Regions from separate parts of the Lentzea sp. NPDC058436 genome, predicted to be linked through region 2. Evidence: riboswitches for the same ligand, from Rfam matches in the RefSeq annotation. Region 2 holds a riboswitch; the other holds the start of a gene.
The links. Region 2 has a riboswitch for S-adenosylmethionine ahead of thrC (threonine synthase). Riboswitches for the same ligand answer to the same signal wherever they lie in the genome.

Region 1 (14,962 bases), on a different contig from region 2:
GTGCGTGACCGGCACGGAGATCCGGACGTAGAGCGCGTGCTTCGCCATCGCGGCGTACGAGGCGCCGACCCGGTCCGCCATCTCCGGCCCCTGCCCCGGCTGGGCCTGACCGGTGCCGGCCAGCGCGCCGTCCAGCGAGGTCTTGTCCGAGACCTGGAGCTTCACGCCGTTCAGGAACGCGCCGCCGCCCTCGGTGGCCGTGAACAGCTCGTCGAACAGCGGGAAGTGCACGACGGCGAGGACAGGGCGGCCGTCGCGGACGAGGCTCACGCCGATGTTCCAGTCGGTCATGCCGTGGACGGCGTTCATGTTGCCGCCGACGGGGTCGATCAGCCACCACTCGCCGTCGGGGAGGGGGCCGGAGCCGTGTTCGTCGTCGAGCCAGCGGGCTTCCGGGCGGATCTCGGCCAGTGCGGGCTTCAGGAGGTCGACCACGGCGGCGTCGTTGGCCCGGACGGCGTCGATGATCTCGGCGAGGCTGGAGGCGCGGGACTCCGGGGAGTAGCGCTTCAGCATCCGCTCACCGGCGCGGCGGACAGCGGCGGTGACGGCGGGAACGAGAGCGGTGGTGTCGGTGTTCACGGCTTCCTCCAAGATTGTCTGTCATGCAAGCGGATCTGAACCTGCTGACCGTGCTGGACGCCCTCCTCGAAGAGGGCAGCGTGATGGGTGCGGCGCAACGGCTGCACCTGTCCTCGCCCGCCGTCAGCCGGACGCTGGGGCGGATCAGGAAGGTCACGGGCGACGACATCCTCGTGCGGACGGGCCACACGATGACGCCCACGCCGTACGCGCTCGGGATCGCCGAAGAGGTGAACCGGCTGGTGCGGCAGGCCAACGCCGTGCTGGCGCCGAGCCGTGAGCTGGACCTGGCGGAACTGGAGCGCACGTTCACGATCCAGTGCCACGACGCCCTCGCCTCGTCGGTGGTGCCGGTGCTGGTCGGACGGGTCGCCGGGCAGGCGCCGGGGGTGCGGCTGCGGGTCCTCGCCGAGAACTCCGCCGACACCGACGACCTGCGGCACGGACGGGTCGACCTCGAACTCGGCGGCGGCGCGCCCGACCTGCCCGAGTTCCGTTCGGAGGTGCTCGGCACCGACCCGCTCGCCGTCATGATGCGGTCCGGCCACCCGTGCACCGAACTGGATCTGCGCGCGTACGCGGCCTATCCGCACGTGCTGGTCTCACGGCGCGGCAGGTTCACCGCCCCGATCGACGACCTGCTGGCCGCGGAAGGCTTGCAGCGCAGGGTGATCGCGACCGTGGCGACGGTCCACTCGGCCCTGCAGATCGCGGCGGCGAGTGACGCGCTGGTCACCACCACGACCATTCTGTGCCGGCCGCTGATCGAGGCGTTCGGACTGGTCACGTGGCCGTTGCCGGCCGAGTCGCCGGAGGCGCCGATCCACTGCAACTGGCACCAGCGCTACGACTCGGACCTGGCCCACGCCTGGCTGCGCGACCAGGTGCGGGCGACCGTCACCGAGGTCCTAGCCCGCTAGCGGCAACGCGACCGCGCCGGCGAAGCGCGGGTTCTCGGCCTCGTCGAGCATCGCGGCGGCGACGGTCTCCCTGCTGACCTTCGCGCCGAGGTCGAACGGCGGCGCCTCGTCCAGGCCGACCGTGCGGCGCGGGCCCGCCGGCTCGTCGGTGAGCACCCCGGCGTGGAAGACGGTGCCACCGGCGTCGAGGACGGCGGTGTCGGCCGCGACCTTGTCCGGGATCCGGTCGCCGAAGAACCTGCCCAGCACCTCCGCACCGGGGCCCGCCGCCTCGGCCGACGGGCCCGTTCCGTACGCGCCGAGCCAGACGACCCGGCGCGGAGCGGTGGCGAGCACGGCCTTGGCGCCGTCGAGCAGCACGCCGGGGGTGTCGGTGCCGAGGCCGGACACCACGACCGAGTCCGCGTCGATGCTCAACGGACCGCTCACGTCACCGGCGACCTTGCGCAGGTTCGGGTGGTCGACGGTGATGCGGGAGGGGTCGCGGGCGATCGCGGTGACGGTGTGGCCGCGCTCCAGCGCCTGGCGGGTGAGGGCGAGACCGGTGCGGCCCGAGGCCGCGAGAATGGTGAGCTCCATGCCGAAAACGCTATTGAGCACACCGGTTAACATCAAGTGCAACGTTGCTAACCGGTGGTTTACTCAGACGCAATCAGCCCTCTTCGCGCAGCTTCTCCAGCGAAGTGGCCAGGTCAGCCGGGTACTCCGACGTGTACGAGACCCACTGGCCGTCCGCCGGGTGGTGGAAACCGAGCTGCCGCGCGTGCAGCCACTGCCGCGTCACGCCGAGGCGCTTGGCCAGCGTCGGGTCGGCGCCGTACGTCAGGTCGCCCACGCACGGGTGGTGCAGCGCCGAGAAGTGCACGCGGATCTGGTGCGTGCGCCCGGTCTCCAGGTGGACCTCGACGAACGACGCCGCGCGGAAGGCCTCGATGACCTCGTAGTGCGTGATGGACGGCTTGCCGTCCTGCATCACGGCGAACTTGTAGTCGTGCCTCGGGTGGCGGTCGATCGGGGCGTCGATGGTGCCCTTGATCGGGTCCGGGTGGCCCTGCACGATCGCGTGGTAGACCTTGTCGACGGTCCGCTCCTTGAAGGCGTGCTTCAGGGCGGAGTACGCGGACTCGGACTTCGCGACCACCATCACGCCGGTCGTGCCGACGTCGAGCCGGTGCACGACGCCCTGGCGCTCGGCGGCACCGGACGTGGCGACGCGGTGGCCGGCGGCGGCGAGACCACCGACGACGGTCGGCCCGGTCCAGCCGGGTGACGGGTGCACGGCGACGCCGACGGGCTTGTCCACGACGATGATGTCGTCGTCCTCGTGGATGATCACCAGGCCCTCGACGGGGATCGCCTGGACGGTGATCGGCTGCGGCGGCGCCGGCAGCGTGATCTCCAGCATCGACCCGGCGGTGAGCCGGTCGGACTTGCCCACGACACGACCGTTGACCAGCACGTCGTCGGCGTCGGCGATGGCCGCGACGGCGGTGCGGGACAGGCCGAGCAGCTTCGCGAGGCCGGCGTCGACGCGCATGCCGTCCAGTCCGTCGGGAATCGGCAGCGTTCGGTAACCGCTCACGCGGGGGCCTCGACCTTCTTCTCCTTGCAGAACCCGCTGAAACTACCAGGAGCAGCTACTTCGACTCCTGCAGACCGTCGGACTCCACGAGCGCGGGCGCATCGCGGTGGACGGTCCCGTCGTAGTCGTGTTGCAGCAGCGCCAGCACGATGATCGTCACGCCACCGCCGATGATCGCCATGTCCGCGACGTTGAACACGGGCCACACCCGGCCGTACGGGTCGAACAGCGACAGGAAGTCGACCACGTGGCCGCGCATCGGGCCGGGCTCGCGGAAGATCCGGTCGGCGAGGTTGCCGACGGCGCCGCCCAGCACCAGGCCGAGGCCGACGGCCCACTTCTCGGAGCGCAGGTTGCGCGAGATCCAGAAGATGAACCCGGCGACGCCCAGCGCGATCAGCGCGAGGACCCACGTCATGCCCTCGCCGAGGCCGAACGCGGCGCCGGGGTTGCGGACGAACGTCAGGTAGAGCACGCCGCCGAACAGCTTGATCGGGTCCGCGCCCTCCAGGAACGCCACCGACACGACCTTGGTGAGCACGTCCAGGGCCAGCACACCGCCCGCCAGGATCCCGAGGGTCCTGATCCTCGGTTCCGGCAGCGAGCCGGTGATCGAGAACTCCTCGGCGTCGTCCTCCACCTTCGCGGCGGACTCGGCGGGTTTGTCGGCGGCCACGGGCTCCGCGGCCTTCTCCGGCTCGCTGACCTGCTCTTCCGCAGGCTTGTCAGCGACCTTCGCGGCCTCGTCCTCCTGGGCCTTGGGCTCGTCACTCACCAGGTCAGTGTCCACGACAGGGACTACGCGAGGAACGGCGGCAGGGTTCGGTCGTCGTTCTCGGGAACCCAGCGGCCGTCCTGCTGCGCGTAGGTCCACTTCGGACCCTCGGTGACGAGAGTGCGCAGCGCCGCGACCAAACGATCGACGTGCTCGGCCGTCGTGCCGAGGCCGATCGACGCGCGCACGGCACGCTGCTCGTGCGATCCGACCTGCTTGACGAGACGACCCACGATCACGTGCGCGCAGAACGCCCCGTCGCGCACGCCGATGCCGTACTCGGCGGACAGCGCCGCCGCGAGGAAGCCCGCGTCGAAGCCGGAGATCGTGAAGCTCACGACGCCGACCTTGTCCGCGTCGGTCAGGATCGCGAGCTCGCGGAAGCCGGGGATGGACCGCAGCCCGTCCTGCAGACGCGTCAGCAGCTCCTGCTCGTGCGCGACGGTCTGCTCCCAGTGCCGCGACAGGATCTCGCACGCCGAGGCCAGCGCGTGCACGCCGACGACGTTCGGGCTGCCGGCCTCGTGCCGCTCGGGCACCGCGGACCAGGCCACGCCGAGGCGGTCGCCGTGGTCGGTCACCTTCGAGGTCGCGCCACCGCCGACCAGGTACGGCTGGGCCTGCTGCAACCAGTCAGCGCGGCCGACCAGCACACCGGCGCCGAACGGGGCGTAGATCTTGTGCCCGGAGAACGCGATGTAGTCGACGCCCAGCTCACGGGCGTTGATCGGGCGGTGCGGGGCGAGCTGGGCGGCGTCGAGCGCGATGCGCGCGCCGTGGCGGCGGGCGACCTTCGCGAGCTCGGCGACCGGCCACAGCTCCCCCGTGACGTTGGACGCCCCGGTGACGATCACGAGCCGAGGGCCGACCGGGGCGGCGGCCAACGCCCGGTCCAGCGCGACAACTGCGGCGCCGGACGAAGACGGTGCGGGAACGCGCTGAACGTTGGGCCCACGCCACGGCAGCAGCGCCGCGTGGTGCTCGCTGTCGAACAGGACGACGGCGGTGTTGCGGGGAACGCTGCGCGCCAACAGGTTCAGCGAGTCGGTGGTGTTGCGGGTGAAGACGACGGCGTCGGAGGCGTGCGCCCCGACGAACTTGCGGATGCGGTCGCGGGCCTGCTCGTAGACGCGGGTCGAGACCTGCGAGGCGAAGCCGGCGCCGCGGTGCACGCTGGCGTACCAGGGCAGCAGCTCGTCGACGGCGTCGCGCACTTCCTGCAGACAGGGCGCCGAAGCCGCGTGGTCGAGGTTGGCGTACGTCACGCGCTCCCCGGTGACCAGCGGAACGCGCAGGTCGGCGCCGACGACAGCCGGGACGGCGGTGGTGGTTCCAGGGGTGATCGCGAGCGTCATCGTGCTGCCTCCGAGGCCAGGGGCCCGCACTGGAGGCCCGCGCTTGACCGGCGCCCCACGCGCCGGACCAGGTCCTCACCAAGGGCACCCCACCGCGGTTGGAGGGTTGCCGGCCAGCAAGCTTGGGCTTGACGCTGGCTCTCATGACCTGCCGACGACGTTAGCGGAGGGTGATCCTCCCGTCGACACCCGATTCACATGCTGAGAACGCTCGGAGACCGATCAATCCCCGGTCTCGCCCTTCCACCGTGCGTAGCGACCGGCCCTGTCGACGGCACGAACGCGCCGCTCAGCGGCGTCGCGCACCTCTTCAGTGGTGACGATGAGCAACTGGTCGTCGGTCTGCAGCCGTGTCGTCGGTTGTGGCGTGAAACTCTTCCCGGAGCGCACGACGAGACTCACCGTGGCACCGCTCGGCAGCCTCAGCTCGGACATGTAGACGCCGTGCAGCTTCGACCCGCGCTGGATGTGCACCTGCAGCAGCTCGGCACCGAGCTCGTCGAGCGGTGACGAGTCGACCTGGACCTCCACCGCCTCCCCCGCCTTCACGAGCCCGAGCCTGCGCGCGAGGAACGGAAGCGTCGTGCCCTGCACCACCGTCAGCACGATGACCAGCAGGAACACCACGTCGACCAGTTCCCGCGCGCCTTCGACGCCCTGGATCAGCGGGATCAGCGCGAACACGATCGGCACCGCGCCGCGCAGCCCCGACCAGGAGAGGAACGCCTGTTCCCGCCACGGCACCTTGAACGGCAGCGAGGACAGCACGACGGACAACGGCCGCGCCACGAACGTCAGCACGACACCCGCGACCAGCGCCGGGAACAGCACGTCGAGCAGCCGCGACGGCGAGGCGTAGAGGCCGAGCAGCACGAAGAGCCCGATCTGGGCGAGCCAGCCGAGCCCCTCGGCGAACGACAGGGTGTCGGCGCGGTGCGGCAGGCGGGCGTTGCCGAGGACCAGCGCGGCGACGTACGTGGCCAGGAAACCGGACGCGTGCACGAGATCGCCCGCCGTGTAGGCCATCACGCACACCGCCACCGTGGCGAGCGGGTACAGACCGGTGGAGGGCAACGCCGCGCGTTTCAGCCCCGCTCCGCCCAAGAAGCCCAGCACCACGCCGATGAGCGCGCCCGCACCCAGTTCGTAGATCACCAGCAGCGGCGCGGTCCACGAGATCTGGTCGGACGAGGCCAGCAGCACGACGGCGATGTAGACCGGCGCGTCGTTGAGGCCGGACTCCAGTTCGAGCGCGCCCGTGAGCCGTGCCCCGACACCCAGCGAGCGCAGGACGCTGAACACGGCGGCCGCGTCCGTGGACGACAGCACCGCGCCCCACAGCAACGCCATCCGCCAGTCGAGGCCGAGCAGGAAGTGCAACGCGGTGCCGGTCACCGCGACGCTGACCACAACGGCCACTGTGGACAGTGCGACGCCCAGCCACAGCGAGGGTTTCACCGCGTTCCAGCGCGTCGTGATGCCACCCTCGGTCAGGATCAGCACCAGCGCCGCGATGCCGAGCGACTGCGTCAGGTCGGCGTCGTCGAACTTGATGCCGAACACCGACTCGCCGAGCAGCACGCCGATGCCGAGGTACAGCAGGAGCGAGGGCAGTCCGAGCCGCGTCGACACCCGCACCGCGATCACCGAGATCAGCAGTACGGCAGCGCCGATGCCCAGAACAACCGTGACGTCACCCACCTGGACCATTCTGGTTGATCACCACCGATTCCGACGAATCAGACGAGTTAACAACTCCAGCCGTTCGCCCCTACCGAGCCCATGCACGACGGAGCATGTTGATCAGTGGCTCAATCCCTAACCCTGCACGGAGTTGAACCATGAGGATCCTGATCGCGCTGGCGGCCGCCTTGATGGTGACCGGAACCACAGCAGCGCAAGCAGCGGCACCGGCCGCACTGGCGGCGCCGAACATCAACGTCGCGAACGTACAAGCCCACCTGAACCAGTTCCAGTCCATCGCGAACGCCAACGGCGGAAACCGCGCTCACGGACGACCGGGGTACCTGGCCTCGATCAACTGGGTCAAGGGCAAGCTCGACGCCGCCGGCTACACGACGCGCGTCCAGTCGTTCACGTCCAACGGCGCCACCGGCTACAACCTGATCGCGGACTACCCCGGCGGTGACGCGAACAACGTCGTGATGCTGGGCGGCCACCTCGACAGCGTCTCGGCGGGCCCCGGCATCAACGACAACGGCACCGGCTCCGCGTCGCTCCTGGAGGTCGCCCTCCAGGTGAAGGCCACCGGTTTCCAGCCGACCAAGCACCTGCGGTTCGGCTGGTGGGGCGCGGAGGAGCTCGGCCTCGTCGGCTCGACGTACTACGTGAACTCCTTGAGCAGCACCGACAAGTCGAGGATCAAGGCGTACCTGAACTTCGACATGACCGGCTCGCCGAACCCCGGCTACTTCGTCTACAGCTCCAGCGGTCAGCCCTCCGGTTCGGCGGCGCTGACGCAGCGGCTGCAGGCGGGCTTCACCGCGCTGGGCGTCCAGACCGAGCTGACGAACGTCGGCGGCCGTTCCGACCACGCGGCGTTCGCCCGCGCGGGCATCCCGACCGGCGGCACCTTCACCGGCGCCGAGGGCATCAAGACCTCGGCGCAGGCGTCGAAGTGGGGCGGCACGGCCGGCCAGGCCTTCGACCGCTGCTACCACCGCTCGTGCGACACGACGTCGAACATCAACGTCACGGCGCTCGACCGCAACGCCGACGTGATCGCGAGCGCGCTCTGGGCGACCGCGGCCTGATCACCTGGCGGTGAGCACCTGCACGGCCTCGTCGAGCACCGGTTCGGCGAGGCCGGGCAGCGTCGTCCACAGCTGCGCCTGGCCCAGGTAGAGGCTGAACGCGATCAACGCGCGCTTCCTCGCCTGGGCCTTGCCGAACCCGAGCTGCCTGAACAACTCCGTCAGGTAGCCGATCCGCTTCTCCGTGACGCGCCGCAGGACCGGCGCGATCACCTCGTCGGCCGCGCCCGCCTGCAACGCCATCTCCACCGACCCCTTGCGCGTGCGGTCGAGCACCATGGCGAAGAGGGTCTTCAGCTTGTCCTGCGGGGTCCGTTCGGACTCGACGAGCTCGATGACCTTCTCGGTGTGCTCCCGCTCCCACCGCTCGACCGTCGCCCGCAGCAACGCCTCGCGGTTCGGGAAGTGGTGGTAGACGCTGCCTTTCGTGGCACCGGCCCGCGCCGCCAGCGGTTCGACCGCCACCGCGCCCAGGCCGCCCTCGGCGAGCGCTCTCAGCGCCATCTCAGTCCAGTCGTCACGATTCCGCCGCACCACGCTTCCATACGCTACCGTACGTTTTCAGGAACATACGGCAGCGTATGGAAGGGGATCCTCATGATCAGGAACGTCCACACCCGCGACCTCGGCGTGCCCGCGGGCCCGTTCGTCGACCGCGTCCAGGAACTCTGGCCGCCCGCGTGGGGAAAGCAGGAGTTCGACCGCCCGCTGGGCGTCGGCGCGGACGGCGGGCACGGCCCGATCCGGTACCGCTGCACGGACTTCGTGCCCGGCGAGTCGATCACCTTCGAGTTCACCAAGCTCTCCGGCTCGCACACGCTCTCGGCGTCGGGCGACGTTCTCCGGCACGAGCTCGTCGGCGACTTCGGCTTCGCAGACCGGGTGCGGTGGGCGCTGGTGATCCGGTGGCTGCACGACGCGTGCATCGAGGACCTGTTCGACGCCTGCGAACGCGCGGCGGGCCGCGAGCCCGCCGCACCGGCGCGGTGGTCACCGCGGGTCCGGCTGGTGCGGCGGCTCGTCGTCGTGACGATGAAGCGTCAGCGGCAGAACAGCTTGGACGGCCCCTCGTAGTACGCACCGCCGTACAGGTCACCGTTGTCGGCGAGCACGCTCGGGAAGGGCATCGAGTACGGGTAGGACCAGCGGTCGACCCGGCCGTGGGCACGCCGGACCGCCGAGTTCCAGGCCAGCAACTCGTCACCCGCAGCGTTGACGTCGAACACGGGGCCTTCGTCCGTGGTGCGGACGACCTCGCCGCTCAGGTTCCACTCGACCGACGGCGCCGCGCCTGGCCCGCTCCACGACTGCGAGTACCCGTAGACGCGACCGTTCTCGACCAACGTGGGAACCGTCCGGTCTTGACCCGGCAACGGCCTGAGCTCGGAGCGCTCCCCCAGCCCGTTCCACACGTACCCCAGCATTCCCTGGTCGAAGTTGGTGGTGGCGACGACGTTGCCGTCGTCGTCGATCCCCAGCGGCCACCAGGTCCGCCCGTCGTCGGAGCCTTCGAGCACCACCGGAGAGGTGGACCCGGCGGGCCACACCACCAGCACCCCTCCGGAAGTGCCGACGACGTCGCCGTCGGCGTTGATCGACTTCACCGTCGACGGCCCGCCGGGCAACTCCCCGAGCTTCTCCTCACCACGCCACACGCCGTCCTCACCGTGGCTGATCAGCACACCGTGCCGGTTGATGCCGGGAGTCGCCCTGTCGACGGGGAACTCGACGGTCCGAGCGACCTCGTGGTGCCAGATCACGACCGACGTACCCCCGGAGGAAGCAAGCCAGTCACCAGCGCCGGCGAGCGCGCCGTACGACGACTGGCCGGCCGGGATCGGCAGCCTCTTCATGCCCCACACGCACCCGGTGTCCGCCTGTGCGGCGGGTGCCGCCACCGCAATCGTGGCCAGTACCGCGGCGCCCATCGTCAGACGCCATCCCCCAGCAACCACGTGCCACCCCTCTCGAAGAGATCGACCGTTCGGCTGTAGGTGTCCGCCTCGGCACGAGGTGTTGCATGCGAGCTGACTTCCGCACCACGCACGCGTGCGAACATCCAGCGTTCACAATCCCGTTCCGCTTGCGTCTACCTGATACCGAGCCGCTAAACGCGGCCGACGGACAGGCCTCGATGAGGGGAGGTACGAGATGGTGGACCCCCTAACCACCCTCGATACCGTGGTAGGCGGGCAGATACGACGTCGAACGCGCACTGACTCGGATCGGTCGTGATGACGTCCTCCGACTCCGACGACCACGCCGCGGCGTTCAGCGACTTCTACAACCAGGAGCGCATTCGGATGTGCAGGTTCGCCGCCACGTGGTCACCGGGCCTCGACCACGAGGCCGCGGTGCAGGACGCCTTCGTCAGCGCCTGGCGGAACTGGCCGGCGATCGAGCCGTCCCGGCGCTGCGCGTGGCTGGCCGCCGCGATCAGGAACTCCCTCATCGACCAGTCCCGAAGGCGGCGCGAACGTCCAGGAGACCTGAACGACGAACTGATCGGCCGCTACGGCAGCGCCTTCCGGATTCTCGTCCAGCGCCACCGCGACGCCGAGATCTCGCAGGAGCTCAACGCCACGCTCGCCGCCATCGCCGCTCTGCCGGAGGCACTGCGCACCGCACTGGCCCTGCGGTTCTGGTCGTTCGACTACGAGCAGATCGCCGAGGTGCTCGGCTGCGACCGCGACGCCGCTCGCGGATACGTGTCCCGTGCGCGTGCCCAGATCAGCGAGAAGGTCGGCAATCAGGAACGACGGGCTCGTGGACCGCGCCGCGCCGCCAAGGGGGAAGCATGAGTTCGAAGCCCGAAGCACGGGTCAACGGCGACGCCGCCGCCCGCCGGTTGAACGACCTGCACGCGGAGCTCACCGAGATCATCCCGGAGGACACCGCACCGGACGAGGTCGGCGCCGCCGCGATCATCGCGCTGGGCGCGACGCCCGATCGCGAGCTCCCCGTCGTCCCCTGGGAAGGCCTGAAGGGCGTTGAGCGGCACGCGCAGTGCATCCGTGCGGCACGCGAAGGCAACCGCGACGCCCTGGACGTCCTCGTCACGGAGTTGACGCCCATGCTCTGGCACGTCGCCAGAGGACACGGCCTGAACAGGAGCACCGCCGAGGACGTCGTCCAGACCGTCTGGCTGTCGTTCCTCAGGCACGTGGACCGGCTCACCGAGCCTCGTGCACTCGCCGGCTGGCTGGTCGTCACCACCCGCAGGGAGGCGCGAAAGCACTGGCAGGAGGCTCACGGCCGGTCGGCTCTGTCCTCGGACAACGCCGAGGTGCCCGGCGCGCAGTGGCTGCCGGAGGAGGAGGTCCTGCTCGACGACCGCGACCGCAGGCTGTGGCGGGCGTTCAGCAGGCTGAGCCGGCGCTGCCAGGAGCTCCTGCGGCTCACCGTGCTCGCGGGCCGAGCCGAGTACCAGGCGGTCGCCGAGGCGCTGGAGATGCCCCGCGGCAGCATCGGACCGACGAGAGGCCGCTGCCTCACCTCGCTCCAGGAGGGACTCACCGCGGAGGGGGGTGTCTGATGACCGAGTTGGACGAGACCGACCTGGCGATCATCGCGTGGCTGACCAGACTGGTCGACGTGGTCGACCCGCCTCCGGCCCATCTCTCCCACCGGGTGCTGGCAGCGCTGGACCGCACCGCACTGCCCGAAGCCGCCTGAGCCGTGGTGTGGGCTCCCCTGTCGCAGGAGCCCACACCACGAACCGTTCGATCAGGCCTTCGCGACCGCGACCTTCACCTTGGCGCCGTCGCCGACCGTGCCCTCGGACGTGCCCTCACCGAACACGACCGAGGTCGTCAGCGTCTCCGCCTGCACGAACGGCAGATGAGGCTCGACCGCGGACCGCACCGCCTCCGGCAGCTCCAGCGTCAGCGTGATCCGGTCGGACACGTCGAGCCGGGCGTCCTTGCGCGCCTGCTGCACCACGCGCACCAGGTCGCGCGCGACGCCCTCGGCCTCCAGCTCCGGCGTCACCGCCGTGTCGACCACGACGACGCCGGCACCACCGGGCAGAGCCGCCGTGGCGGCGGGATCCGTTGCCACCAGGCGCTGTTCGTACTCGCCCTCGAACAGCTCGACACCGGCGGCGACGATCTTTCCGTCCACTTCGGACCAGTCGCCGGCCTTGACGGCCTTGATGACCTTCTGCACGTTCGGCCCGAGGCGCGGACCGGCGGCACGGGCGTTGACGACCAGCTGGAACTGCCCGTAGGCGTCGACGTCCGTGGACAGCGACACCTCCTTGACGTTGACCTCGTCGCGCACGATCTCGGCGAAGTCCTCCAGCGAGCCCGCCACCGGGGAGGCGACCGTCAAGCGCGCCAACGGAAGCCGCACGCGCAGCTTGTTCGCCTTGCGCAGCGACAACGCCGTCGAGCAGACGTCGCGCACCTCGTCCATCGCCGCCACCAGCGCGTCGTCCGCCGGCACGTCCGACACCGACGGGAAGTCCGTCAGGTGCACGGAACGCCCGCCGGTCAGGCCGCGCCACACGACCTCGGTCGTGTACGGCAGCAACGGCGCCGCCACGCGCGTGACGACCTCCAGCACGGTGTGCAGGGTGTCGATCGCGTCCTGGTCACCGTCCCAGAACCGCTGCCGCGACCGTCGCACGTACCAGTTCGTCAGCACCTCCAGGTACTCGCGCACCTGCTGGCAGGCACCGGAGATGTCGTAGACGTCCATCGACGCCTGGATGTCGCGGACCAGGTCGTGCGTCTTCGCCAGCGCGTACCGGTCGAGCACGTTCGTCGAGTCGACGCGCCACGTGCCCTCCTTCCCGGCGGCGTTGGAGTACAACGCCAGGAAGTACCAGGAGTTCCACAGCGGCAGCACGGCCTGGCGCACCGCGTCGCGGATGCCGCGCTCGGTCACGACCAGGTCGCCACCGCGCAGGATCGGCGACGCCATGAGGAACCAGCGCATGGCGTCGGAGCCGTCGCGGTCGAAGACCTCGTTGACGTCCGGGTAGTTCTTCAGCGACTTGGACATCTTCTGGCCGTCGTCACCGAGCACGATCCCGTGCGCCACGCAGTCGCGGAACGCGGGCCGGTCGAACAACGCCGTCGCGAGCACGTGCAGCGTGTAGAACCAGCCGCGCGTCTGCCCGTTGTACTCGACGATGAAGTTGCCCGGGTAGTGGTTCTCGAACCAGTCCGCGTTCTCGAACGGGTAGTGCACCTGCGCGAACGACATCGAGCCCGACTCGAACCAGCAGTCGAGCACGTCCGGGATCCGGCGCATGACGGACTTGCCGGACGGGTCGTCCGGGTTCGGCCGCGTCAGCTCGTCGATGAACGGCCGGTGCAGGTTGTCCGGACGCACGCCGAAGTCGCGCTCCAGCTCGTCCAGCGACCCGTACACGTCCGTGCGGGGGAACTCGGGGTTGTCCGAGGTCCACACGGGCAGCGGCGAGCCCCAGTACCGGTTGCGCGAGATGTTCCAGTCGCGCGCGTTCTCCAGCCACTTGCCGAACTGGCCGTCCTTGATGTGCGCCGGCACCCAGTTGATCTGCTGGTTGAGCTCGACCATCCGGTCCTTGAACTGCGTGACCGCGACGAACCACGCCGACAGCGCGCGCTGGATCAGCGGGTTCTGGCAGCGCCAGCAGTGCGGGTACGGGTGGTCGTAGGTCTCGTGGCGCAGCAGCAGGCCCGCTTCCTTCAGGTCGCGGGTGATCAGCTTGTTCGCCTCGAAGACGTGCACGCCCTGGTACGGCGCCACTTCAGCGGTGAACTTGCCGTCCGGTCCGACCGGCACGACGACCTCGATGCCCGCCGCGTCCGTCACGACCTTGTCGTCCTCACCGAACGCAGGCGCGATGTGGACGATGCCCGTGCCGTCGTCGGTGGTCACGTAGTCGGCCGTGAGCACCTGGTGCGCGTTCTCGCGGCCCACGAAGAAGTCGAACGGCGGCAGGTACTTCTTGCCGACCAGGTCCGAGCCCTTGTAGCGCGCGACGACCTCGGGCTCCTCGCCCAGCTCGCGCGCGTACGCCGCGACACGGGCCTCGGCCAGCAGGTACTTGTCGCCGTCGGAGCCCACCACGGTCACGTAGTCGACATCGGGGTGCACGGCGGCGGCCAGGTTGCTCGGCAGCGTCCACGGCGTGGTCGTCCAGACCAGGGCCTTCTCACCGGACTCCAGGCGCAGCGCCACCGTCACGGCCGGGTCCTGCCGGTCGCGGTACGCGTCGTCCATCTTGGTCTCGGTGTTGGACAACGGCGTCTGGCAACGCCAGCAGTACCAGAGCACCCGGAAGCCCTCGTAGATCAAGCCCTTGTCCCACAAGGCCTTGAACGCCCACATGACGCTTTCCATGTAGTCGAGGTCGAGCGTCTTGTAGTCGTTGTCGAAGTCGACCCAACGAGCCTGACGCGTCACGTAGTCGCGCCACTGGTCCGTGTACTGCAACACGGACGTGCGGCACGCCTCGTTGAACTTCTCGATGCCGAGCTCGTCGATCTCGTGCTTCTGCGTGATGCCGAGCTGCTTCTCCGCCTCGTACTCGGCGGGCATGCCGTGCGTGTCCCAGCCGAACCGGCGCTCGACGTGCTTGCCGCGCATCGTCTGGTAGCGCGGCACGACGTCCTTGACGTAGCCGGTCAGCAGGTGGCCGTAGTGCGGCAGGCCGTTCGCGAACGGCGGGCCGTCGTAGAAGACGAACTCGTTCTCGCCGTGCTCACCCGCCGGGGTGCGGTCGATGCTCGCCTGGAAGGTCTCGTCGTCCTTCCAGTACCCGAGCACGTCCTGCTCGAGGTTCGGAAAGGACGGCTGCGCCGGGACCTCGTTCGCTCCGGCCCTGGGGTAGGCCATCTCCACTGCTCCTCGCGGTCAGATGCGACACGCGAGGACGACACGCCGATGTGGCTCGGCGGGCCGCGGTACCACCCCGCTTGCCCGCGTTGACCACGGGCCTCTCGTTCTTCGGCTGTGACGGGCCGGTCCCGTCCGGTTCT
Region 2 (14,962 bases):
GTGGCATCTCGAACTGCCACTGGACCGTGTTCACCCGCCGCAACGACCGGTGGCGGCTGTCGTCGTACAACGCGGGCACCACGCGTTGAGACTGCTCGTCCTCGGGGACTCGCTGTCGTTCTTCGGGCCTTCCGGGCCGCTGCCCGCTGATCATCCGCAGCTGTGGCACAACGTCTGTGCCTCGGCTCTGGGTGGTTCGGCGGAGCTCGCGGCCGGGTTCGGGTGGACGGCGCGGGACGCCTGGTGGGCGCTGACCGGGGATCCGCGGATCTGGTCGTTGCTGCCCCGTACGGACGTGCTGGTGTTCGCGGTGGGAAGCATGGACACGCTGCCCTCGCCGTTGCCCACGTACCTGCGCGAGGGGCTGCGTTATGTGCGGCCGGACTGGTTGCGTCGGTGGGTGCGTGCGCGTTATCAGTTCGTGCAGCCGCGGCTGGCGCCTTACACGCGCGCGTCGCTGCCTCCCGCGCTGACGGCGCGCTACCTGCGGGACATGCTGCAGTCCGTTCGGAATCTTCAGTACACGATGCCGGCGGTCGGGATCGTGCCGTCGGTGCACCGCGCGGCCACGTACGCGTACGCGCATCAGGGGCACGCGGCTGCGGTCGCGGCCGTGCGCGGGTGGGCCTCAGGTGCGGGGGTGCCGTTGCTGGATCTCCCCGCGGTGATCGGGGAGCACGTGCGCTCCGGTGCCGGGAACCCGGACGGGATGCACTGGGGCTGGGAAGGGCACGAGCTCGTGGGCAAGGCGATGGCCGAACTCATCTCGTCCGTGGCGTTGAGTCCCTCGGAGGAGTGAGCCACGTAGGCTCGTCGCTCGTGCGCATCTCCATCGTCACCGACTCCACGGCATATCTGCCCGAGGGGTTCGCGAAGCGCCATGCGATCACCGTGGTGCCGCTGCACGTGGCGGTGGACGGTGCCGGACGCCTCGACGGCGTCGACTTCGGTCCCTTCGAGTTGGCCGGCGCTCTCGCCGAGCACCGCCGGGTGACCACGTCGCGGCCTACTCCCAGTGAGATGGCCGACGTCTACCGCGAGGCGTTGTCCACGTCGGACGAGGTCGTGTCCGTGCATCTCTCCCGTGAGCTGTCCGGGACGTGGGAGGCCGCACGGCTGGCGGCCGAGGAGGTCGATCCGTCCCGGATCCGCGTGGTCGACTCGCGGTCGACGGGGATGGGGCTCGGCTTCTCGGTGTTGCGCGCCTGCGCGGCCGTGACCGCAGGACACTCCTCCGCCGAGGTGGAAGCCGCCGCCGCGGCAGCCGCTGCCGAGACGCGGATGTTCTTCTGCCTCGAAACGCTGGAGCACCTGCGCCGAGGCGGCCGGATCGGCACGGCGGCGGCGCTGGTGGGGACCGCGCTGGCCGTGAAACCGTTGCTGCACATGGACGACGGCCGGATCGTGCCGCTGGAGAAGGTCCGCACGATGGGCCGCGCGGTGGGCCGTCTGGTCGACCTGGCGGCGGCCGCGGCGGGCGACGGTCCCGTCGGACTGGCCGTGCACCACCTGGCCGCCCCCGAACGCGCCGCGGAACTGGCGACCCGCCTGGACGAACGCCTGCCGGGCTCGACGGGATGCGTGATCTCGGAGGTGGGCGCGGTGATCGGCGCGCACACGGGCCCAGGCGTGCTGGGCGTCGTGGTGCTGCCAGGAGGACCGGACAGCCTCCCACACACCCCCGACAATTCCCCGCCCCAGAACGCCGAGTGATCGCGACCTGTCCACAACCCGCGAGTAATCCACAGACCCGGAGCCGACCCCACCTCCCCACCCACCCCGCTCCGTAACGTCGCTCGCATGTTCCCCCGCCCCCAGCCGGACCCCCTCCCGACCGAACGCCTGGCAGCCCTGGCCGACAAGGTGCGAGCCGACCCGACCCTGGTCTACGCGCGGTCGGAGGACTCGGACGAACACGGCCCACCCCGCCGCCGCTTCTCCCTGCCGCGCCTCCCACGCCGAGGCCTGCTAGCACTGGGCGTGGCCGTGGCGTGCGCGGTGATAGGCCTGGGCAGCTGGTGGCAGAGCCCCGCCGCCGAACCCGCCCCGGACCTGGCGCTGGTGAGCACCTCGGCCCCGGCCCCAGAACTGGTCGTGAACGTCATCGGCGAAGTGGCCACCCCAGGCCTGGTCACGGCAACGTCCGGCGCCAGGGTGGCCGACGCCATCACCCTGGCAGGCGGCATGAAGCCGGGCACGGACCTCCACAACCTGAACCTGGCCCGCAAACTAACCGACGGCGAGCAGATAGCGGTGGGCATCCCACCCCCACCACAGATGGGCGCGGCCCAACCAGGCGCCCCCCAGCCGAAGCTGAACCTGAACTCCGCCACCCCGACAGAGCTGGACGCCCTCCCAGGCGTGGGCCCGGTGACGGCTCAGCGAATCGTCGACCACCGCACCCGCAAGGGCCCCTTCACCTCGGTGGACCAACTCCGAGACGTGGAAGGCATAGGCGAGTCGAAACTCGCCCGCCTGGCCGACCTGGTCCACACATGACAGCCGCCGCCACCACAAGAGCCGCAGCCCTCTACCACCGAACCAGGGCCCAGTACCGCCTCTTGACTCGCAACACCCAGCTCCCAGCCGACCACAACAACCTAACCCGCCCCCTAACCCTCACCTTCGCGCTACACCACCCCCAAACCAGCCCCCGCCGCACGCGCCGCCGCCCACTGACCAGGGCCCTCCGCCACCTCCTGGCCGCAGCCTTCCCACCACCCCCAACGACACCACCGCACCCCACCCCAGCGCCTCCGCTGGCGCCACCGCACCCAGCCTCACCACCCTCGGCGGCGCCACAGCACCCAGCCCCGCTGCTCCTCACACAGCGCCCCTGCCGCTTCTGCCAAGCAACAGAACCGCACGGCACCCACGCTTCTCACCACTAGCCCGGCCGCCGATTAACCTCCGCCCGCCCTCCCGCCGCTGCGCCACATCCCTGCCTCCCCAGCCAACCCACCCACCCACCCACCTGCCAGTTCGCCCGTCCACCCACCCACTCAGACGCCTCCAGGCAGCTCACCTAACCCCTGCCTCCACCCCTGCCCCCGCCCACACCACTGCTCCCTCTCAGCCCGGCTGCCCCGCGCTCTCCTCCCGGCTCCATCCCTCCCAGCCCGCCTCGCGGCTCTGCCCCAGCCGCCCACCCACCCTGCAACTCCCCGCCTCGCTCTGCCCGCGCCCAGCCCTGCCCCCGCGCCCCTGCCCCGCGCCCCGCCCTGCCCCCCGCGGCCCTTCCCGCCCCGCCGCTCCCCGCCCTGCCCCAGTGGCCCGCTGCACCCCGCAACTCCCGCCCCGCAACCTCCCGCCCCTCTCACCGATCGGACCCACCCATGCCGTCCGTCCGCATCACCACCACACCCCGCCACCCCCGCATCGACACCACCTGGCACCACCCATCAGCCAGGCGCCCCCAAATCCAGCCACCCCCACACCGCCCCCACCGCCCGAAGCTGCCCCAACCCCGCCAAGGCAGCCCCACCCCTGACCCAAGCCCTACCCGTGACCCAAGCCCTACCCGTGACCCGAGCCCCACCACCCCAAGCAGGCCCGGATGCCCCGCAAACACCCGATAGCCCACGACTACCGCCTGGTCCCAGCAGCCGCCGCAGTCTGGACGACAGCCGTGGCAGGCCTCTTCCTGAACTGGCAGGCGGCAGCGATCACCGGCCTCGCAGCAGGACTGATCGGCCTGACAGCCTGGCGAAAGGCCTGGTGGACCAGGACCTGCGCGATAGCCCTCCTGATCTCCGGCCCGGTGGCGGCGGCCTGGGTGGGCGGCCACGTCCTGAGGGCCGAATCCCACCCGCTCCGCCTCGCCGCGAACGAAGGCCGCAGCACCACCCTCACCGTCGAACTCACCACAAGACCGAAAGGAATCCGCGCCGCCGGCTTCGGCGGCACCCAGGCGGGTGTGGAGAACGTCGTGATCAGAGCGACGGCGGACGGCGCCCAACTGGTGCTCCTGACCCCGGCGGACAAGTGGCGGGATCTGTTGCCAGGCCAGAAGGTCACGGTCAAGGGCACCCTCGCCCCACCGAGGGGCGGAGACCTGGCGTCGGCGTTGCTCCGAGTTCGGGGTCCGCCGCAGAACCCACAGCCGCCACCGGTCTGGCAGACCTGGGCCGACAAGCACCGCGACGGCCTCAGACAAGCCAGTGCGGTGCTGGACGACGAAGAAGCCGGACTCCTGCCCGCACTGGTGGTGGGCGACACCGAGCAGATGGTGCCGCGCATCGTCGAGGAGTTCCGGACGGCCGGGCTTGCTCACCTGCTTGCGGTGAGCGGCGCGAATCTAGCCATCGTGTGTGGCGCGGTCTACCTCCTGACGAGGCGTCTCGGGCCACGTCCGGCGGCCGGTGCGGCACTTCTCGCGCTGATCGGGTTCGTCGTTCTGGCCGGGCCTGAGCCGAGCGTGCTCAGGGCGGCGGTCATGGGCGCCGTCGCGTTGCTGGCGTTGGTGGTGGGGCGGCAGCGGTCCGCGGTGCCGAGTCTTGCGACTGCGGTGCTCGTCCTGGTGCTGCACGATCCGGCGCTGGGTGGTGATCCCGGGTTCGCGTTGTCCGTGGTGGCGACGGCCGCGTTGGTGCTCGTTGCGCCGAAGTGGGCGCGGGCGCTGAAGAAACGTGGTGTGCCGAACGGGGTTGCCGAGGCGATCGTCGTGCCGATGGCCGCGAGTCTGGCCACGGCGCCGGTGGTGGCCGGGTTGTCCGGGCAGGTGAGCCTCGTGTCGGTGGTGGCGAACCTGGTCGCCGGGCCTGTGGTCGCGCCGGCGACGGTGCTGGGTGTGGTGGCGGCTGCTGTCGCGCCGATCTCGCCTCAGGTGGCCGAGGTCGTCACCCACGTCGCCGGGCCCGCGGTGGGCTGGCTGGTCGTGGTCGGGCGGCAGGCGTCGGCCGTGCCCGGTGCGGCGGTCGGCTGGCCGGACGGCTGGGTCGGGGCGATCGCGCTGACCGCGGTCACCGTCCTGATCGTGTTGTTGTTGCGGTTCAAGAAGACGCGCACGTTGGTCGTCGCGGTGCTCGTCGGCGGGTTCGTGGTGCTGGTGCCGCTGAGAGTGGTGTCGCCGGTGTGGCCGCCCGACGGGTGGAAGGTCGTCAGCTGTGACGTGGGGCAGGGCGATGCCCTGGTCCTCGCGACCGACGATGCCGAGACGGCGGTGCTGGTCGACACCGGGCCCGATCCCGGTGCCGTTGACCGGTGCCTGAAGACGTTGGGAATCAAGAGGATTCCGCTGGTGGTGCTGACGCATCTGCACGCGGATCACGTCGGCGGGCTCGACGCCGTGCTCACCGGGCGTGCGGTGGGGGCGGTCGCGGTCGGGCCGCTCAAGGAGCCCGCGTGGGCGTGGAGGGAGGTCAGCAGACGGGCGCGCGCCCACGGCGTGCGGGTCGTGGAGCCGAAGGCGGGCGAGCGGTTCGCCTTGCCAGGACTGGAATTGGAGGTGATGGGACCGAGGCGGCCGCCGGTCGCCGAGGACGAGAACACGACGGTGAACGACTACTCGCTCGTGCTCAGAGCGCACACGAGGGCAGGCCGGGTGTTGCTCACCGGCGACGTCGAACTGGCCGGCCAGGCGGCGTTGCTGGGGGAGCGGGACCTGAAGGCCGAGGTGCTCAAAGTGCCGCACCACGGGTCGCGGTACTCGTTGCCCGCGTTTCTCGAGGCCGTGCGGCCGCGGGTGGCGCTGGTGAGCGTCGGCACGGGCAACAGGTACGGGCACCCGAGCCAGCACGTCATCGACGTGTTGCGGGCGGGAGGCGCGTTGGTGTTGCGCACGGACAAGGACGGCGACCTGGCGGTCCTGCCGGGAAACCGAATCGTACGAAGGAGAAGAGATGGTCTGGGTCAGGTTGTTCAACGCGCGCTACCCGATCGCCGGCGGTACGCCAGGTCTCGCGTGGGCGTTGTGGCAGACGAACTACTCGGCGACGCCGTGGCCGCACGACGAGCTCAAACCCGATTTCGGTTACTACATCTGCGAAACGCTCGACGACGGCACCCGAGCCGTCACGTACAGGGCGACGACCACGCACGTACTGCCGCCGACGAAGGCCGAGTCGCCGGAGGAGGCGTACGACCTCGCCGCGGAGCACGTGTTCGACGACGGCCTGAGGATCGCGCCGGACGTCTGGCACGACTACCACTACAACGCGCTCAAGGCGGAAGCCCCGTGGCCGCAACGGATCGTGGCGTGGCGCGCGACCGTGGAGCAGGTCGGGCCGCACGTGGTCGATGGCCTGCTGCGCTTCCCGCGCACCGGCTGGCTCAAGACGGACGCGATCGCCTTGTGAGGCAACGCGTTCAGGGCCGACACGACGCGGCTCGGGGACGCGCGTGCGTCCCCGAGCCGGAAGGAGGAGGTGGTGCCGTGATCTAGCCCAGCGCTGATCTAGCCCAGTGCCTATCTAGCCCAGAGCCTTGATGACGGCCTCGGCCGACGGCGGGACCGTCGCGCGCGGGCCGACCGTGTCGCCGAGTGCGTCGAGGGTCTTGAGGCCGTCGCCGGTGATGAGCAGCACGGTCTCGCCGTCGGGGTCGAGCTGGCCCGTCTCGATCAGCTTCTTCGCCGTCGCGACGGTCACGCCGCCGGCGGTCTCGGCGAAGATGCCCTCGGTGCGGGCGAGGAGCTTGATGCCCTCGACGACCTCTTCGTCGGTGACGTCCTCGATGGCGCCGTTGGTGCGGCGCACCGCGTCGAGCACGTACGGGCCGTCGGCCGGGGCGCCGATCGCCAGCGAACGGGCGATCGTGTCAGGGCGGACCGGGCGGATGACGTCGTGGCCCGCCTTGAAGGCGGCCGAGATCGGGGAGCAGCCGGTGGCCTGCGCGCCGAACACCTTGTACGGCGAGGCTTCCACGAGGTCGAGCTGGCCGAGTTCGCGGAACGCCTTGTCGACCTTGGTGAGCTGCGAGCCGGACGCGATCGGCACGACGATCTGGTCGGGCAGGCGCCAGCCGAGCTGCTCGGCGACCTCGTAGCCGAGGGTCTTGGAGCCTTCCGCGTAGTACGGGCGGACGTTGACGTTCACGAACGCCCAGTCCTCGTTCTCCGCGGCGAGCTCCTGGGCGAGGCGGTTGACGTCGTCGTAGTTGCCGTCGACGGCGATCAGGGCGCCTTCGTACACCGCGCTCATGAGGATCTTGGCGCGTTCGAGGTTGGAGGGGACGAGCACGACGGACTTCCAGCCGGCGCGGGCTGCGGCCGCGGCGACGGCGTTGGCCAGGTTGCCGGTGGACGGGCAGGCCAGCACCTTGAAGCCGAGTTCGCGGGCGGCGGCGAGCGCCACGCCGACCACGCGGTCCTTGAAGGAGTGCGTGGGGTTGCCGGTGTCGTCCTTCACCCAGACCTTGCGGACACCCAGGGCCTTGGCGAGGTTGTGGGCCTCGACCAGGCGGGTGCCGCCGGGGTCTGTGTTCGGGTGCTGTTCCACAGTGGACGGAACGGGGAGCAGGCCGCGGTAGCGCCAGATGGACCGGGGGCCGGCTTCGATGTCCTCGCGCCGGATCTTCCCGAAGTCGTAGGCCACTTCCAGCGGCCCGAAACACTCGAGACAGGCGTATTCAGGAGCGAGAGGGGTTTCATTGCCACACTCACGGCACAACAGCGCGCGGGCCGGGCCGAGGTCGAACTGGGTGCTCGTGGGCACAGTGACAGCAGTCATCGCGAGGTATCTCCTCATCTTTCCCGCGAAATCGAACGGGTCGGAATTGGCACCGTGATCGTCTGCGCTCAGATGCGTCCACAGGTATGTGCACACAGCGCTGACGCCGGTTGCCGGGGCTTCTTCGGGCCGATCCCTCTGCCCCTCTGGATGAGCGGTGTTCAGTTGTGGCCACCAACCTACGGCATCTGTCGGTTGCAGAGCCACAGACGCCCACGATCCGAGACGTGGGAGGATGCCGTTCGTGAGCGCACCGGAGTCACTGCACCTCGTCGTCGGTGAAGAGGAACTGCTGGTCGAACGGGCTGTTCGAGCGGCTCTGGAGGCCGCGCGGAAGGTCGATCCGACCGCCGACCTGACCCGCGTCCCGGTGACTGATCTCACCCCTCCCGAGCTCGCCGAACTGGTGAGTCCGTCGCTGTTCGCGGAGGGTCGCGTGATCGTCCTGCAGAACGGGCAGGACATCGGCAAGGAGGTCGCCGACACGGTGCTCTCCTACGTCAAGGCGCCCGCGGACGGGGTCACGCTCGTCGTCCTGCACACGGGCGGTGGGCGCAGCAAGGCGGCGAAGGACCTGCCGGGGCAGCTGAAGAAGGCCGGTGCCGCGGTCACCGAGTGCGCCAAGGTCACCAAGCCAGCCGAGCGCGAGGCGTTCGTGCGCAACGAGGTTCGGCAGGCGGGCGGGAAGATCGACCCGGAGGCCGTCGCCACGCTCATCGACGCCGTCGGCACGAACCTGCGCGAGCTCTCCGCGGCGGCGTCGCAGCTCGTGTCCGACACCGATGGCAAGGTGACGGTCGAGGAGATCCGCCGCTACCACCAGGGCAAGGCGGAGGTGACGGGGTTCGCCGTGGCGGAGAAGGCCGTCGTCGGGGACAGGGCGGGCGCCATGGAGGCGTTGCGCTGGGCCATGCAGCTCGGCGTGCCGCACGTGCTGGTCGCGGACGCGCTGGCGGACGCGGTGCGCACGATCGCACGGGTGTCCGCCGTTGGCCGTGCCGATCCGTTCAGCCTGGCAGGGCCGCTCGGCATGCCGCCGTGGAAGATCAAGAAGGCGCAGGCGCAGGCCCGCGGCTGGGACCAGTCGGGTCTCGCCGACGCGATGCAGGTGGTCGCGGGGCTCAACGCGGACGTGAAGGGCGTGGCGGCCGACGCCGACTACGCGCTGGAACGCGCCGTGCTCCGGATCGTGGCCGCGCACAGCCGTCGTTAGGTCATGGCCTGGGAATCCCGATCAGGTACTGGGCGCCCGTGAAGCCGCGTTCGACACCGATGGTCCAGGTGAACGTGTCGGTGTCGGTCAGGCCGTCCACGAGCTGTTGCAGTTCCGCGCGCCCGTACATGCGCAGGAACGACACGACGCTGTCCCAGAACATCATGAACGGCAGCACCGGCACGAGGTACGTCAGCGCGAGCCGCAGCAGGTAGCGGGGGAGCGGGTTGCGCTGGAACGGTGCGGCCAGCAGCACGGCGAGCGTGAGGAAGAACGGGAAGACCAGCACGTAGAGCCACGACCGTTTGGTGTCCACGACCACGAGAGGCTGCCGGGTGTCGACGGCGTTCTGCAGCATGCGCGTGGCCAGCGCGGGCGGGAAGTGGTGGAAGGCGCCGTAGATCGTCCGCGTTCCCTCCACCCGGCAGTCCGTGGCGTCGACCGGCGACGGCACGTGGTCCACCGAACAGCAGGAGGGCAGCCGCCGCCTGTTGGAAGCGGCGACGCGGTCGAACGCGTGCACGTTCGGCACCAGGTCCGTCAGCGTGACCTGGGTGTGGACGCCCGAGGCGTGCAGCCGTCGCTGGATCAGCGGCACCGGGCCGCCCGAGCCCGAGCAGAGGTCGACGATCCGGTGGTCCGCGCCTGATCGCAGTGCCAGCTCCAACGGGCGCGCGTACTCGCGGGCGGCGTCGGTGAGCCGGTAGATGGTCAGGATCGACTCGGTGTGCAGGGTCCGCAGCACGGGCGGGGTGCCGTCGAGGTCGTGCAGCTCGAAGAAGTCGAGGCGCGGCAGCGATTCCATGAGGTCTACGCCTACACCAGAGACGCGAAAAGGGCCCCACCTCCCGGAGGAAGTGGAGCCCTTTCGCAGAAGTGCAGAAGCTCGAAGCTCCGCGTGCGAGATCAGCCCTCGAGGGAGTTCGCGCGCAGCGCCATCGCCGACTTCTTGTTGGCGGCCTGGTTGGCGTGGATGACGCCCTTGCTGGCGGCCTTGTCGAGCTTGCGGGACGCGTCCTGCAGCAGCTCCAGGGCCTTCGCCTTGTCGCCGGCCTCGGCAGCCTCGCGGAACTTGCGGATGGCCGTCTTCAGGGACGACTTGACCGACTTGTTGCGAAGGCGGGCCTTCTCGTTGGTCTTGATCCGCTTGAGCTGGGACTTGATGTTCGCCATGCGACATCACCCTTCTTGTCGAAACCGGGGTTCGTGACGCGCTTGGTCGGCGCCGGCCACGAGGGCCGGGTCTCCTCCACGGCGGAGAGCCGCGCGTTCACGACGACGAAGGATATCAGGCCAGCTCAGCGCACCGTGAAGGCGGCCTTGTCGGCACCCACCACGGCCTCGTAGCCGCCACGGGTGACCTCGCGGCGTCCGTCCCCGTCCACGTCGCCGACGGTCAGGGCCAGCTGCGAGAGCTTGAACGACACCTCGACCTGCTTCGACTGTCCCGCAGCGAGTTCCACGCGGGTGAAGCCCACCAGACGGGCGTCCGGGGTCAGCACCGGCGAGGCCGGCTGACGCACGTAGACCGGCACCACGGCCGTGCCCGTACGCCCTCCGGTGTTCGCCACGGTGAACTTCACCACCCCGTTCGAACGGTCCACCGACACCGACGGTCCCGAGGTCGTGAACGACGTGTAGGACAGCCCGTGCCCGAACGCGTAGAGCGGGTCGTACTTCGCTCCGGCCGAGGTGTTCGCGCCCGGCAGTTGGTCGTAGGTCAGCGTTGGGTCGCCCAGCGCCCGTGGCCACGAGATCGGCAGCTTGCCGCTCGGGTTCACCGCACCGAACAGCACGTCGGCGATCGCCCTGCCGCCCTCGCTGCCCGGCAACCAGCCCGCGACCAGCGCGTTCGCGTCCGCCGCAGCACCGAGCACCTGCGGACGCGCGGTCAGCAGCACCACGACCACCGGCTTGCCGGTCGCCTGCACCGCGTCCACCCACGCCTGCTGCTCGGCCGTCAGCACCGGGTTCTCCGTGTCCGCGGGACCCTCCGCACCGGGCTTCTCGCCCAGCACGACGACCACAGCGTCCGCACCCGCCGCCTCGGACACCGCCGCGGCCTGGGTCGGAGCGTGCACCACGGACGCACCAGGAACGGCCTCGCGCACCCCCGTCAGCACGGTCGCGGTGGGCGGCAACGGCGAGTCGTCCGGCACGCCCTGCCACTCGACGGTCCAGCCGCCGAGCTGACGACGCACGTCGTCCGCCGTCTCACCGGTCACGACGATCTTCTTGGCACCGGCCGACAACGGCAGCACACCGTCGTTCTTCAGCAGCACGGTTCCTTCGGCCGCCGCCTGACGCGCCAGGTCCCGGTCCACGCCCACCACGTTGCCGTCGGCCTTCGCCGGGTCCACGTACGGCTTCTCGAACAGCCCGAGGTCGAACTTGAGCGTCAGCACCCGCCGCACGGCCTGGTCGATCCGCCCGCGCGACACCGAGCCGTCACGCACGTTCGCCAGCAACAGGGACGTGAACTCGGCCGCGTTCGACGGCTCCATCGCCATGTCCACACCGGCGTTGACGCTCATCGCGATCGCCGTCTTGTAGTCGGGCGCGACCTTGTGCCGGTCCACCAGGTACCGCATGTCCTGCCAGTCCGAGACCGCCACGCCTTTGAACCCCATGCGGTCGCGCAACTGCGTCTGCAGCATGTACTTCGACGCGTGCACCGGCACGCCGTTCAAAGAGCCGGAATTGATCATCACCGTGCGCACGCCCGCGTCGAACTGCGCCTGGAACGACGGCAGCACGAGGTCCTGCAGCTGCCGGATCGGGATCTGCGCCGCCGCCCGGTCGTGCCCGTTCGAAGGCGCCGAGTACCCCGCGAAGTGCTTGGCGGTCGCGGTCAGCTGCGCCGTGTCGTCCACCTTGGACTGCTGCCCGCGCACGTTCGCCGCCGCCAGCTGCCCGGACAGGAACGGGTCCTCGCTGTAGGTCTCGTAGTAACGGCCCCACCGCGTGTCCCGCGCTATGTCCGAGACGGGTGCGAAATTCCAAAAGACACCTGTAGCGCGCAACGCCTTCGACGCGGACACCCCGATCTTCTCCTGCAACGAGGGGTCCCACGTCGCACCGAGCCCGATCTGGTGCGGGAACATCGTCGCGGAGATGACGTTGTTGTGCCCGTGCACGCCGTCCGACCCGTAGATGATCGGGATCTTCAACCTGTTCTTCTCCAACGCATAGCGCTGGATGGCGTTGTTCATCTCGGCCCACGCCCTGGGCGTGTTCTCGACCGGTGAGTCACCACCGCCGGACAGGATCGAACCGACAAAAGCGTCCGAGAGGACGGCCTTCAGACACGAGTCCACCAACGGCCCGTTGACGTTGTTGCAGTCACCGCGCAGCTTCCCCACGCGGATCTGGGCCATCTGCCCGACCTTCTCCTCGACCGTCATCCGCCGGAGCAGGTCCTCGACCCGCCGTTCCGTCGACGCCCGGCTGTCCAGGTAGAGCTCCTTGCCGGCCGCCAGACCACCGGCCGGTGTCAGCGACGCGATCACCACAGCGACGCCCAGCACGCCGAGACCGGCGCGTTTGCGGGAGAACAAAGACAAGACTCCTCCACGTTCCCGGTGCGCCCGCCGCACACCATCGCGTGGGGGAGTGAGAAGAGCACACCTCCGAACGGAGGAACTCACTGCAAGCGTTTTCATGCTGGTGAAACGCCTGATCAGCCACCTGCGCCGAAAGGAGGAAAAATGGCCGGCATGACACTGCCCGCCCTACCCGAGGAGTCGTTCACACGGGTGCTCTGCGTCGTCGCGCACCCCGACGACATGGAGTACGGCTCGTCCGCTGCGGTCGCCCGCTGGACCGCCAAAGGCATCGAGGTCGGCTATCTCCTGCTGACCCGAGGCGAGGCCGGGATGCCGAACCCGCCGGAGGAGACCGCCCGGCTGCGCGTCGCCGAGCAACAGGCAGCGTGCGCCGTCGTCGGCGTCGAGCACCTGACCGTTCTCGAACACCCTGACGGAGTCCTGGTCTACGGCCTCGACCTGCGCCGCGACATCTGCCGCGAGATCCGCCGGTTCAGGCCCGACGTCGTGCTCGGCGGCGCGTTCCAGGTCGAGACGCCCTGGGGCTTCGACCAGGCCGACCACCGCGCGGCCGGCCTCGCGACCCTCGACGCGCTGCGCGACGCGGGCAACCGCTGGGTCTTCCCCGAGCAGGTCGACGAGGGTCTCGAACCGCACTCCCCGCGCTGGTACCTCACGACCGCGATGGGCTCGGGCGCGACCCACGGCGTCGACGTGACGGGGGAGCCGCTGAGGCGTGGCGTGGCCTCGCTCGAAGCGCACGCCGCGTACCTCGCCGCGTTGCCGGGGCATCCCGCGCCCGCGGACTTCATCCCGAAGTTCACCGCCATGAGCGGCGAGGCCATGGGGGTCGAGCACGCCGTGCTCTTCCGCGCCCACGACCTCCAGGCACCACCGGAGCTCTAGGACTGGTCGCCGTCGGGGTTCTTCGGCGGTCTGCCGCGGCGAGGCATCTTCTTCGCCTCGCCGGGCAGCCGGCCCGCCTCCGCCAGCGCACGCCGCAGCAGGAACTCGATCTGCGCGTTGGTGCTGCGCAGCTCGTCGTTCGCCCACCTGCTCAACGCGTCGTGCACCGCCGGATCAAGCCTGAGCAGAACGCTTTTGCGATCAGCCATCAGGTGTACAGCGAACCGGTGTTCACCACGGGCTGAGTGGAACGGTCACCGCACAGGACGACGAGCAGGTTCGAGACCATCGCCGCCTTGCGCTCCTCGTCGAGCTCGACGACCTCGTGCGCGGCGAGCCGCTCCAGTGCGAGCTCGACCATGCCGACGGCACCCTCGACGATCCGGGTCCGCGCCGCCACGACCGCGCCCGCCTGCTGCCGCTGCAACATGGCGTGGGCGATCTCCGGCGCGTATGCGAGGTGCGTGAGCCGTGACTCGATCACCTTCACGCCCGCGGACTGCACGCGTGCCGCGATCTCGATCGCCAGCGTCTCGGTGATCTCGTCCGCGTTCTCCCGCAGCGACAGGCCGGTCTCGGCGTGGTTGTCGTACGGGTAGCTGTTCGCGATGTGCCGCACGGCCGTCTCGGTCTGGATGCCGACGAACCGCACGAAGTCGTCGACCTCGAACCGTGCGCGCGCAGTGTCCTCGACCTGCCACACGACCACCGCGGCGATCTCGATCGGGTTGCCGTCGGCGTCGTTGACCTTCAGCGTCGCCGTCTCGTGGTTGCGGATGCGGACGGAGATCTTCTGCCTCGTGGTGAGCGGGTTCGCCCACCGCAGACCGTCCGTGCGCGACGTGCCCACGTAACGGCCGAGGAACTGCAGCACCCGCACCTCGCCGGGCGCGACGGTGAAGAGTCCCTTCCAGATCAGCGCCGCCGCCAGGAACAGCAGGACGCTGGTGATCAGCGACCCCACCGGCGCCTCTTCGGTCGCGACGGCGGAGTCGATTCCCGTGATGATCGTCCACACAGCCACCGCGAACACCGCCAACCCCAGGAAGAACATCGGCAGACCCGGCAGCTCCCGTGCGTGCTTCTCACGGACGACTGGTGCGGGCATGTGCACTGTCGCCTCGATCGTCGCGCTCATTCGGACCCCCTATCGAAGTAGTAGCTAAGTGATATCACTTTTCTCGCCGTGATCGCAAGTTACGCTGCGTCGCATGAGGGCGAAGAAGCAGCGCGTGGCCGCGTACGGGGTGTGCATCAACGAGGACGACGAGATCCTGCTCGCGCGCTGGACTGGCCCGAAGGGCAAACGTTGGATCCTCCCCGGCGGAGGCATCGACCACGGCGAGCACCCGTACGACGGGGTCGTCCGCGAGGTCGAGGAGGAGACCGGGTACGTCGCCGAGGTCGTCCGCCTGCTCGGCATCGACTCCGAGTTCCGCGAGGAGCCCGACCGCGACTACCACGCGCTTCGGATCATGTACGAGGTGCGGATCGTGGGCGGCGAGCTGCGCAACGAGGTGAACGGCTCGACCGACCTCGCCCAGTGGTTCCCGCTCGCAGACATCGGACAACTGGAGCGAGTGCCGTCGCTGGACACCGCCCTTGGTCTGTATCGGACTACCCCACCCGCC

Region 1: it holds a riboswitch for S-adenosylmethionine, as region 2 does, so the genes downstream of both, ACFWN2_RS34990 (aminotransferase class V-fold PLP-dependent enzyme) here and thrC (threonine synthase) in region 2, are expected to answer to the same signal.

What each region holds. Positions count from the first base shown of each region.
Region 1 is NZ_JBHXLF010000015.1:127,706-142,667, forward strand. It holds gene ACFWN2_RS34965 (inositol monophosphatase family protein) at 1-582, opposite strand, end outside; gene ACFWN2_RS34970 (LysR family transcriptional regulator) at 606-1,502, shown strand; gene ACFWN2_RS34975 (NAD(P)-dependent oxidoreductase) at 1,491-2,081, opposite strand; gene ACFWN2_RS34980 (RluA family pseudouridine synthase) at 2,155-3,039, opposite strand; gene lspA (signal peptidase II) at 3,140-3,859, opposite strand; gene ACFWN2_RS34990 (aminotransferase class V-fold PLP-dependent enzyme) at 3,883-5,214, opposite strand; SAM riboswitch class IV at 5,249-5,363, opposite strand; gene ACFWN2_RS34995 (potassium/proton antiporter) at 5,437-6,915, opposite strand; gene ACFWN2_RS35000 (M28 family metallopeptidase) at 7,056-7,988, shown strand; gene ACFWN2_RS35005 (TetR/AcrR family transcriptional regulator) at 7,989-8,525, opposite strand; gene ACFWN2_RS35010 (SRPBCC family protein) at 8,586-9,062, shown strand; gene ACFWN2_RS35015 (hypothetical protein) at 9,029-9,916, opposite strand; gene ACFWN2_RS35020 (RNA polymerase sigma factor) at 10,223-10,789, shown strand; gene ACFWN2_RS35025 (RNA polymerase sigma factor) at 10,786-11,523, shown strand; gene ACFWN2_RS35030 (hypothetical protein) at 11,523-11,663, shown strand; gene ileS (isoleucine--tRNA ligase) at 11,715-14,819, opposite strand.
Region 2 is NZ_JBHXLF010000030.1:1,707-16,668, reverse strand. It holds gene ACFWN2_RS43235 (histidine phosphatase family protein) at 1-89, shown strand, start outside; gene octT (diglucosylglycerate octanoyltransferase) at 86-799, shown strand; gene ACFWN2_RS43225 (DegV family protein) at 820-1,713, shown strand; gene ACFWN2_RS43220 (helix-hairpin-helix domain-containing protein) at 1,801-2,499, shown strand; gene ACFWN2_RS43215 (DNA internalization-related competence protein ComEC/Rec2) at 3,557-6,382, shown strand; gene thrC (threonine synthase) at 6,411-7,667, opposite strand; SAM riboswitch class I at 7,679-7,824, opposite strand; gene holA (DNA polymerase III subunit delta) at 7,912-8,880, shown strand; gene ACFWN2_RS43200 (hypothetical protein) at 8,882-9,685, opposite strand; gene rpsT (30S ribosomal protein S20) at 9,787-10,053, opposite strand; gene ACFWN2_RS43190 (glycoside hydrolase family 3 N-terminal domain-containing protein) at 10,179-12,443, opposite strand; gene ACFWN2_RS43185 (PIG-L deacetylase family protein) at 12,588-13,331, shown strand; gene ACFWN2_RS43180 (hypothetical protein) at 13,328-13,540, opposite strand; gene ACFWN2_RS43175 (SPFH domain-containing protein) at 13,540-14,469, opposite strand; gene ACFWN2_RS43170 (NUDIX hydrolase) at 14,543-14,962, shown strand, end outside.